Regions from separate parts of the Vibrio mangrovi genome, predicted to be linked through region 1. Evidence: predicted binding sites of a transcription regulator. Region 1 holds the regulator's gene; the other holds the start of a gene.
What was found. Region 1 encodes PurR, which represses purine synthesis genes. Its sites were predicted from a motif close to TNANGNAAACGTTTNCNTNA; they were not measured.
Positions count from the first base shown of each region.

Region 2: a site for PurR is predicted at 2,946-2,965, ahead of purM (phosphoribosylformylglycinamidine cyclo-ligase). Genes of this name have one in related genera too.

Region 1 covers NZ_AP024883.1:1,491,899-1,497,267, reverse strand. The annotation lists gene cmoM (tRNA uridine 5-oxyacetic acid(34) methyltransferase CmoM) at 1-520, opposite strand, end outside; gene elyC (envelope biogenesis factor ElyC) at 608-1,438, shown strand; gene purR (HTH-type transcriptional repressor PurR) at 1,731-2,741, shown strand; cyclic di-GMP riboswitch class I at 2,894-2,980, shown strand; gene OCU74_RS06775 (TfoX/Sxy family DNA transformation protein) at 3,107-3,697, shown strand; gene glgA (glycogen synthase GlgA) at 3,832-5,289, opposite strand; gene glgC (glucose-1-phosphate adenylyltransferase) at 5,291-5,369, opposite strand, start outside.
Region 2 covers NZ_AP024883.1:985,002-990,370, forward strand. The annotation lists gene OCU74_RS04380 (radical SAM protein) at 1-735, opposite strand, end outside; gene purN (phosphoribosylglycinamide formyltransferase) at 1,192-1,839, opposite strand; gene purM (phosphoribosylformylglycinamidine cyclo-ligase) at 1,843-2,883, opposite strand; gene upp (uracil phosphoribosyltransferase) at 3,121-3,747, shown strand; gene smrA (DNA endonuclease SmrA) at 3,841-4,422, opposite strand; tRNA gene OCU74_RS04405 (tRNA-Pro) at 5,156-5,232, shown strand; gene OCU74_RS04410 (TraB/GumN family protein) at 5,321-5,369, opposite strand, start outside.

The DNA of each region.
Region 1 (5,369 bases):
CATCCAACACATGGGGAATATTCCCGCATATGACATTTTTCAGAACTAATCCGTGATGATTGTAAAACATGATTGATGCAACACCACCCGTCCGGACCTGAGAAAGTAACTTTTCCAACGCAACTCTCGGTTCGGCCAGCCACTCCATCACGGCATGAAACATCAAAAAGTCGACTGGATCGGTGATATGTTGTTGCATATCCTGCACTGCAGCATGGACAAAGCGATACTGCGCAAGCAAACCATTTTTTTCAATATCAGCCTGCGCCAACTGCAACATTTCAGAAGAAAGATCACATAATGTCACCTGATGTCCCATCGCAGCCAGTCTCTGCGATAGCTGAGCCAGTCCTCCACCGGCATCCAGAACCGATAACGGGAACTGTTCCGGAGAAAATGTCATTAAGATATTCTGGATATCTTCCCATACAATTGTCTGACGGATCATACCTTTGTCAGAACCATATATATTTTTTGCAAATTTGTGGGCAATATCGTCGAAATTGCGATCTTCAGTCACTGTAGCTTGAGTTATGATAACTAATCGTGCTGCTATTCTGTCATAGGAATGGCAGGAATAAAGAGGATTATTTGTTTTTAATCTCAATTGCTGTTTTTTCGGACTATTTCTTATATGTTTGAGCTTAAAAAAATCATATCTGCATTCATGATGCCCCTTCCTGCCTTGCTAATCATCGGTTTTATCGGCCTGATGATGATCATGTTTTCAACCAAAAGGAAAACGGGCTGCCTGATTGTTCTTTTCTCCTACACCATGTTATTTCTGGCTTCCTTTCAGCCGGTATCTGATCGTCTGCTGGCCCCACTGGAGCGTCAGTACTCCGCTTTTCTGCCTGTTGAAGGCAGCATTGACTACATTATGGTTCTCGGCAGTAGTCATGTGGTCGATGACCAGCTTCCTCCGACCTCACAGCTCAGCCGTTCCGCACTCATGCGCCTGACCGAAGGAATACGGATCATGCGAATGTATCCTGGCTCCAGACTTATTCTTTCCGGATATGCCGGCGGAACCCGGTTCAGTCACGCACGAATGCTGGCGAAAGTAGCTCTATCTCTCGGTGTGGCCAAATCGGACATCGTACTACTGGAAACTGCCAAAGATACCTGGGAAGAAGCCCAGCAGGCAGCAAGCTTTGTCGGACCGAGAAAATTAGTGCTGGTCACCTCCGCAAGTCATATGAATCGTGCACTGCTTGAGTTTCGATCTGCAGGACTGAATCCGATTCCGGCTCCGACCAATTTTTTGTCTTATAGAAATATAGCTCAACCCTGGATAAAGTATGCCCCCAAAGCCATTTATCTGGAACAAACGGAAAAGTACTGGTACGAAACTCTGGGACAATTCTGGCATTATCTGAAGAACTGGGTCGCCAGCCAGGAAGCCACCGTATCTGAGCCATCACAGAGTGAGATGTAGCAGACATCACATGAGCCTGAATTTGTGTGTTCTAATCCTGAATGAGACGACATATTTCCTCATTTCGATTGCTATTACCCAAGCAGCAGTCTAAAATTCGCCGCTAAAGCGCAATAAATACCAGACAAAAACCGCTATAACCGGCGGTTTTTGTTCTTATATCCAATAACTCAGAATACGACTTTCACGAAAATTATTGGCTGAGCAGGATATAAAATCTTCATAATCAAACTTTCAATTGTAATTTGCTCCGGATTGCTGGACCTTCAGCATAGGCGACAGGACAATACCTATGGCTACGATAAAGGACGTTGCCCGCTTGGCGGGAGTTTCAACAACAACTGTTTCACATGTTATTAACAAAACCAGATTTGTGGCGGAAACGACTCAAGAAAAAGTCATGGAAGCTGTCAAAACTCTGAACTACGCTCCCAGTGCTGTGGCCCGAAGCCTGAAATGTAATTCAACCCGTACAATCGGGATGCTCGTGACCCAGTCAACCAACCCCTTTTTCTCTGAAGTCATCGATGGTGTTGAAAGTTACTGCTATCGTCAGGGTTATACTCTAATCCTCTGTAATACCGGTGGATTATACGAGAAGCAGCGTGATTATATCCGGATGCTGGCCGAAAAGCGTGTCGATGGTATGCTGGTAATGTGTTCAGACCTGACCGCTGAACTTCTGGAGATGCTGGAAGCCTATGATGATATTCCTAAAGTCATCATGGACTGGGGACCAGAAAGTTCACAGGCAGATAAAATCATCGATAACTCCGAAGAAGGTGGATACCTTGCAACCCGTTATCTCCTCGATAAAGGCCACCGGCATATTGCCTGCCTGAGTGGGCATCTATCCAAAGCAGCCTGTCAGGAACGTATTCAGGGCTTTCGCAGAGCCATGGCAGAAGCTAATCTGACACCAAATGAAGACTGGATACTGGAAGGAAATTTTGAATGTGACACGGCAGTACTGGCTGCCGACAAGATCATTGCAATGGATGAACAGCCAACTGCCGTATTCTGTTTCAATGACACCATGGCCTTAGGGCTCATGAGCCGGTTGCAGCAAAGAGGCATCAAAGTTCCTGAGGATATTTCCGTGATTGGTTATGACAACATCGAAATCTCCGAATACTTTTCTCCCCCATTGACGACTATTCACCAACCCAAACGCAGGGTTGGCAAAAATGCTTTTGAAATTCTATTGGAACGCATCAAAAATAAAGAACATGATCGCCGCACGTTTGAAATGCATCCTGAAATTGTAGAACGTGACACAGTTAAAGATTTAAATAAAATTTAACAAATAATTTACACCCATTGGAGGAAAGTCATTCCTCCAACCACTTTCTTTCTATTGATAACCTCCATTAATTGGACTAGAATCACATATTGTGTAATAGGTAGTCATGATGTCTATTCCACATTTTTTGATAACTCCTTAATGGAAAAGTGTCACGCACAGGGCAAACCATCTGAAAAGGTGGGACGCAAAGCCTCCGGCCTAAACCACGATAAGTGGTAGGTAGCGGGGTTACCGATGGCAAAAATGCATTTCATATTCGTCAATGATTTGACGTCTTATTAACATACTTTCTGCATTATTTTGCTAAATTCTCGGACCTGATTCTGGTGGCGTATTCGTTTAAATACACCGAGACGTAAAGCATGGACAAACCAATTCTTAAAGATTCAATGCGGCTTTTCGAACAGCTGGGACGTGTCAAATCTCGCTCAATGTTTGGCGGGTTTGGTATTTTTGTTGACGACATTATGTTCGCACTTGTCGTACAAGACAAACTACATATACGGGCAGACAGTTACTCACTTGAGACATTTAAGGCAAGAGGTTTCGAACCTTATGTGTACACAAAACGTGGCTTTCCTGTAGTTACCAAGTATTTCGCACTTCCTTCTGACTACTGGGACGACCTGAACACCATTCTCAGTATTGCTAAAGAAGCTTACCTGAATGCAAAAAATGAGAAAACTTCTCACGTAGAGACCAAGCCTCAACGGTTGAAAGATCTTCCTAACCTTCGTTTGGCAACAGAGCGTATGCTACGTAAAGCAGGAATCAATTCTGTTGAAGAGCTTCACCAGAGAGGGGCTCTTGGGGCATATAAAGCAATTCAGAGCTCTCATCCTTCAACTCAACCACCTCTGGAGCTTCTATGGGCACTGGAAGGCGCGATTGAAGGTAAACACTGGTCTGTTATTCCTCAGGCAAGACGTGATGAGTTAGCCGGACAGATTTAAATCAAAGTAAAACTGGCTATCGTATACCGAAACAAAAAGTATACAGAAACAACCCCATAGCCGAACCTAAAAATAAAGCACCGTTTCCGGTGCTTTATTTTTATCTGCATTCAATCCTGAACAAGAAAACCAACTCAGAATCCCATTAATGCCGCAGCATACATCCTTAGGTATTGCTGAGCAGAGTCTTCCCATCGGAAATCCTGCTGCATTGCCCGCTGCTGTACCGCCAGCATTTGCTCCGGATGTTGAAGACAAAACAATAGTGCACGTTGCATACAGATCAGTAAAGCCTCAGCACTGGGTTCTGAAAAGCCGAATCCTGTCGCTTTCTCCGGAAAACGATCACAGTCAAAAACCGTGTCTTTCAGACCACCGACTTCCCGGACAATCGGCAATGTACCATATGCCATACTATAAATCTGGTTCAATCCACATGCTTCAAATTCTGAAGGCATCAGGAAAAAATCAGCGCCGGCTTCAACCAAATGGGCGAAACGGTTACTGTAAGCATCAACAAAAGCAAATTTTTGTGATGATGCAACAGCAATCTGATGCAAACGATTTGCGATCTCCGGCTCTCCGGTACCAACAATCACCAGTTGTACATCATTGAGCAGGAAGCGTTCTAAAATCGGAAGCAGATAGTGAAAGCCTTTCTGATGCGTCAGACGACATACCATACCAAACATAGGGACATCTCTGGCCGGAAGCAACAGCTCATCCTGTAACTGGTGTTTACAGGTTGCCTTACCTTCCTTTAGAGACTCCGCTTCATCGGTATAATTGCGGGGAATATAACTGTCAGTCCGGGGATTCCATTCAGAATAATCACAACCGTTAATAATTCCGAACAAATCTTTGGCCCGGCGGACAAAATCATCAACCAGTCCATGCGCACCAAGTGGTGTCAGCAGCTCAGAAGCATAATGCGGACTAACGGCATTAATTTTATCTGCATAGGCGATACCTGCCCTCAGCATACTCACGTATCCATGACCATATTGCAGCGATTCCATACCACTTAAATGCAATTCAGGAATAATTTCCAATTCATCATAAGAGAAAATTCCTTTAAATAACGCATTGTGGATAGTTAATACACTTTTCATACGCTGGAAATACGCATCATTGGCATAACGGGTTTTCAACAGAAAAGGGACAAATCCCGTATGCCAGTCATTGGCATGAATGATATCCGGCTGAATTCCCAGTTTCGGTAAGACATCCAGCACCGCAGCAGAAAAAAATCCGAACCGTTCTCCATTATCGGCATAAGCCCGGTTATGCTCGGAATATAATTCCGGACGGTCAAAATATTTGTCACAATCAATCAGGTAAACTTCGATACCATCCAGTTCGGACTTACGTACCTGATAAGGTGTATGAGGCCAGTGAGAGAGTTCGGTTTCCAGAATAACATCCGCGCTGGTTTTATCCGGAACCAAACGATAACCGGGTAACACAATTCTCACCCGATGACCTAATGCATTCAGAGCAGAGGGAAGCGCTTTTGCTACATCGGCTAAACCACCACTCTTTACAATTCCTTGTACTTCTGAAACGGTAAACCATACATCGATTTGTTCCATTCTAGAATCCAACTTTTGTTCCTTTAGCAATAACAACGATTCCCCCTTCAGAGACATGGAAACGCTTTCTATCCAATTCT
Region 2 (5,369 bases), 510 kb from region 1:
TTCTCCATCAGGAATAATGACATCAAAATTAGGTTCCATGACCACATTTGCTTTATCTCGTTCTTCGAAGGTTGCCCAACTGAGAGGAAGATCTGGAAATTCAGCTTTTGTCTGCTCCATTGTCTTGATAAATAAGTCCGTATCAATTTCCAGCTTATCTCTTTTCTCCTTACCAACGCCAAGTGGGCAGAACTGATAAAATCGCCATGACTGGACTTTATAAGAAAAGCTATTTATCCAACGAACAATATCGGATATTTGGTGGACATTGGTTTGAGAGACAACCGTCGTTAGTTTAATGTTGATTTTATTATCTGAATGAGTCAACCAAGTCAGTATATCTTTTACCACCCGGTGCTGATTTCCCATTTTTTCACTTCTGATATCACTATTCGTTTCTTTTTCTATTCCATCAATTGGAATGCCTACCCAATCCAGAATACCGTTTAATCTTTCATAATCCATGACAAAACGGTGACCTACAGTAGATAAATAAGTCATAAAACCGAGTTGTTTGGCATGTTCAATCAAAGTTAGAAAGTCTTTTCTGGTTGTAGGTTCTCCTCCCGTAAAACCAACTCTGCGAAATCCAACCTGGTACATTTTGTCTAATATTTTTAATGCATTTTCTGTTGATTGATCTTCAATTCCCGGGTTTCTGAAACATAAATCACAGCCGAGGTTACAATAAGAAGTAATACGAAAATCTAATAACAAAGTATTGATATTTAACATATTTGCCACTCTAAGCCAATAAAAACTAATTAACCATACTCTTTATAAGGCTTATATACAAGTAGTTGCGCTTTCATGAGAATTTAATAGTCATTCTAAAAATTAAGTGAATGATTTAATAGATATGATGTAATCATACAGAAGGAGTATGATGAACTTTCTCGTTTATAGAAAATAATATCAATTGCAGTAATTATCTGATCATTGAATAATTTTTATTGGTATACCCAAGTAACCTCAATATGTGGGATTCGTAGTGTCTTCAATCGGTGCTATTCAAGGAGAATGTCGGCAGGAATATTCCCATTTCAACAGTGTATATAAGAAAGTGGCCTGTGGGAGCAGATTTACCAAGATATATAGAATGAATGTGATTGATATTAATGAGCAAAAGTAGATGCAGAAAGTGAATGAAAACAGGTAGCGTTATAGAAGCTACCTGTTCAAAGTAGAAAACTAACGAGCAGATTTACCGGTGTGTCCGTGAATACCCAGAGCTTCACCGTTGAGGTAGGCTTTACCTTCACGCATCTCGACACGATCTTCAACAAACCATTGTGCGACCAACGGATAAATCCGGTGTTCCTGTTCCTGAACTTTTTTTGTCAGTGACTCAATCGTGTCATCATCATCAATAGGCACCCGGGCTTGCAGAATGACCGGACCACCATCGAGTTGTTCCGTCACGAAATGAACACTGGTGCCATGTTCTTCATCGCCAGCGAGAATGGCTCTCTGATAAGTATTCAATCCCGGATACTTCGGCAGCAGCGATGGGTGAATATTGATCATTCTACCCATATAATGACGAACGAATTCGCTGCTCAGAATACGCATGTAACCTGCCAGAATAATCAGATCCGGGGTATATTCGTCAATCTGTTCCATTAGAGAACGGTCAAACGCATCCCGGGTATCAAAGGCTTTCGGGTCAACAAAGATTGCCGCTGCATTGGCTTTCTTCGCTCTTTCCAGAGCATAAGCATCTGCTTTGTTTGAAAAAACAGCGGTTACTCTGCCATTTGGCATTTTTGACTCACAGGCATCGATGATCGCCTGCAAGTTGGTACCATTTCCCGAAACTAAAACGACAATACTTTTCATGAATTACTTAATCTCTACTTGCGGTTCGTCAGATTGGGCTTCTGCGATATGTCCGATGATCCAGGCATTTTCCCCTTCTGATTTGAGAAGTTCAACCGCTGACTGAGCCTGATCTTCCGGCAATGCGATAATCAAACCGACACCACAGTTGAAAGTCCGATACATTTCGTAGGTATCGACATTACCCTTTTTCTGAAGCCATTTGAAAATCGCCGGCCATTCCCAGCTATTACCATCAATCACTGCTTTTGTTCCCTGTGGCAGAACCCGGGGAATGTTTTCCCAGAATCCACCGCCGGTAATGTGAGAGATTGCATGAATGTCATGCTCGGCCAGTAATTTCAGCCCGGACTTAATATAGATTTTGGTTGGTTCAAGCAGGTGTTCACCAACGGTTTTTCCTTCCAGCATCTCTGCTTTGTCAGCGCCTGACACTTCCAGAATTTTACGGATCAGTGAATAACCGTTTGAATGTGGACCGCTTGAGCCAACAGCAATCAGGCTGTTACCTGACTGAACTTTAGTGCCGTCGATTATTGCTTCTTTTTCAACAACACCGACACAGAATCCGGCGACATCGTAATCTTCACCTTCGTACATCCCGGGCATTTCAGCTGTTTCGCCACCAATCAGTGAACACCCTGCCAGAAGACAGCCATCAGCAATACCTGATACCACATCTGCTGCCGTATCGACATCAAGTTTTCCTGTAGCATAGTAGTCAAGGAAAAATAGTGGCTCAGCGCCCTGAACAATCAAATCGTTGACACACATAGCGACCAGATCAATACCAATGGTGTCATGTTTCTTCATATCCAGTGCCAGACGCAATTTTGTGCCGACACCGTCAGTACCTGATACCAGCACTGGGTGCTTATATTTGGTTGGTAATTCACACAGGGCGCCAAAACCGCCAATACCACCCATTACTTCCGGGCGACGTGTTTTTTTTACCGCACCTTTAATTCGGTCTACAAGCGCGTTGCCTGCATCAATATCAACACCTGCATCTTTATAGCTCAGAGATGTGTTCTTGCCACTCACGGGGTCATCCTCGTTCTTTGGTTGGATATGAAAACGGCGCTATTCTACAGGGGAAAGACGTAAAAGGAAAACGTTTGCGTCGTTTTTTTTATCTGGCCTGATACGCTGAAATTTCTGGGTAACAATGACCTCGAAATGCGCGAAATCATGAACATTCTCTACAGTTAAGGATAAAATTAACGACAGAAAATGTGTATAATCAGAAAGTTTAATTTGATTGAATTGTCGGAGATGCAGATGAAAGTTGTTGAAATTAAGCACCCCCTTGTCAAACATAAGTTGGGTTTGATGAGAGAAAAGGATATCAGCACAAAGCGTTTTCGTGAGCTAGCTACTGAAGTTGGTAGCCTGCTCACTTATGAAGCAACCGCAGACTTTGAAACAGAAAAAGTGACCATTGAAGGATGGGACGGATCAGTTGAAGTCGATCAACTGAAAGGTAAGAAAGTGACTGTAGTACCGATTCTCCGGGCTGGTCTGGGAATGATGGACGGTGTGCTTGAGCATATTCCAAGTGCCCGAATCAGTGTCGTCGGTATCTATCGGGATGAAGAAACGCTGGAACCAGTTCCTTACTTTAATAAAATTGCTTCAAATATTGAGGAACGTATTGCTTTGGTCGTTGATCCGATGCTGGCAACCGGTGGTTCTATGATTGCAACGATTGATCTGTTAAAGGCTCAGGGATGTACACAATTTAAAGTGTTGGTTCTGGTTGCTGCGCCAGAAGGTATTGAGGCACTTGAGAAAGCTCATCCGGATGTCGAGTTGTATACGGCTGCGATTGATGATCATCTCAATGAGCATGGTTATATTGTTCCGGGTCTGGGTGATGCCGGGGACAAAATCTTCGGTACGAAATAAAGCCGGTGAGCAAGTAAAAAAACAGTCAGTCTCTATAAAGGGGCTGGCTGTTTTTTTATGCGTATACAGCAGATGTAATCACTTATTTTATCTCTAGTGCGGACGCTTTTTCTGATGCCGTTCGCGGTTTTCCTGCTTTTGCTCCTGGCTTTTACGCAAGAGAACATAAAGCGCTCCGGTACCGCCATGGAATCGTTGAGCACTATGCACACACTGAACTTCTTCTATCTGGGGAAGCCAGTGGGAAACGTAGCTTTTCATCAGGGCCGGAGGATTTGAACGTTCCCCTTTACCATGGACAATCAGCACGGTGCGAATATCCATTCTCATACACTGGCGCAGAAACGTCACAATCTCATCTCGGGCCTGTTCCAACGTTTTCCGGTGCAGATCCAGACGGGCCTGAATGGGATATTTCCCCAGCCGGAGCTTCCTGTAAACCCCATCCTGAACACCATTTCGTTTAAATTCGACCAGATCATCGGATTTGATTTGCGGCGCATGTTCCAGAGACAGATAATTTGAATCATTCTGCTCTAGTTTCATGGCAGCTTCCTGCCGGGCAAGATGTGCATCGGTAATCTGCAAATCTTTTTTGAGTTCTGCAGTATCGTGCTTCAGAGGTTTGACATCTCCCATCATTTGCTGAAATAACTCGAAATCTTCCTGAGACATTCATATTCCTCCGAATCAGTTTTGAATCGTATCGAGTCATATACCCAAATGACCTCATGGTGCAGTTTCAGCAAGAATCACTGGGTACAGAGACTGCGTTAGAGATTTATATACCTAAGTTACTTGCAGATGCAAGACTCCAGCAACATAGATGGTCGAAAGATGCGCAGAATCAGGTAGTGTGGTCGTTGCGTTATTGTGGAATCCGACTGGTGGACGAGTTTGAATGAAACGGAGGAAATTGTGCTGCCGATAAAAATAAAAAACCGGAGTGGAAAAGAGTCCGCTCCGGTGCATAGCTTATAACTGTTTATTAACAGGAGCTAAGCGATCTAGTGAGGAGATTTGTCATTCATGACTTTGTCGATAAGAAACTGCACACTTGCACTAAACCTGAGTTTACACGGTGACATACATTACATCTGTCTCTGTTTGCCAAGAGGTAGCCAAAAGTTCAGCCTCAGGTCTCTGTTTCTTCAAAGTTGCGAAGACGTGTTAAACATAAAGTGACTCAATGGATGAAGTGATGATCTGGATCAAGTGTATTGATGAAGTTGCGTATTCGTTGAAAATCATGTGTTCATTGTCACATTTATAGCCTGATGTGGATGCCTTTTGAGCACTTGATTCTTTTTTTTAAAAAATTAGCGAAAAGGAGTTGCGTCTGGGACAATAATCCGTATTATACCCATCCGTTGAGACGCCAGAGCGTCGCCATCAACAACCCAGAATTCGGTGAATAGCGCAGTTTGGTAGCGCATCTGGTTTGGGACCAGAGGGTCGGGGGTTCGAATCCCTCTTCACCGACCACTTTCGAAGCCTCGGCAATATGCCGGGGCTTTCTGTTTTATGCGATCCAGAGTTATGTGAATAGTGCAGTTTGGCCGCGCATCCCTAGTTAACTTGTCCCTTGACCATGTTCCCGATTATCTTGACTGATACGGCAT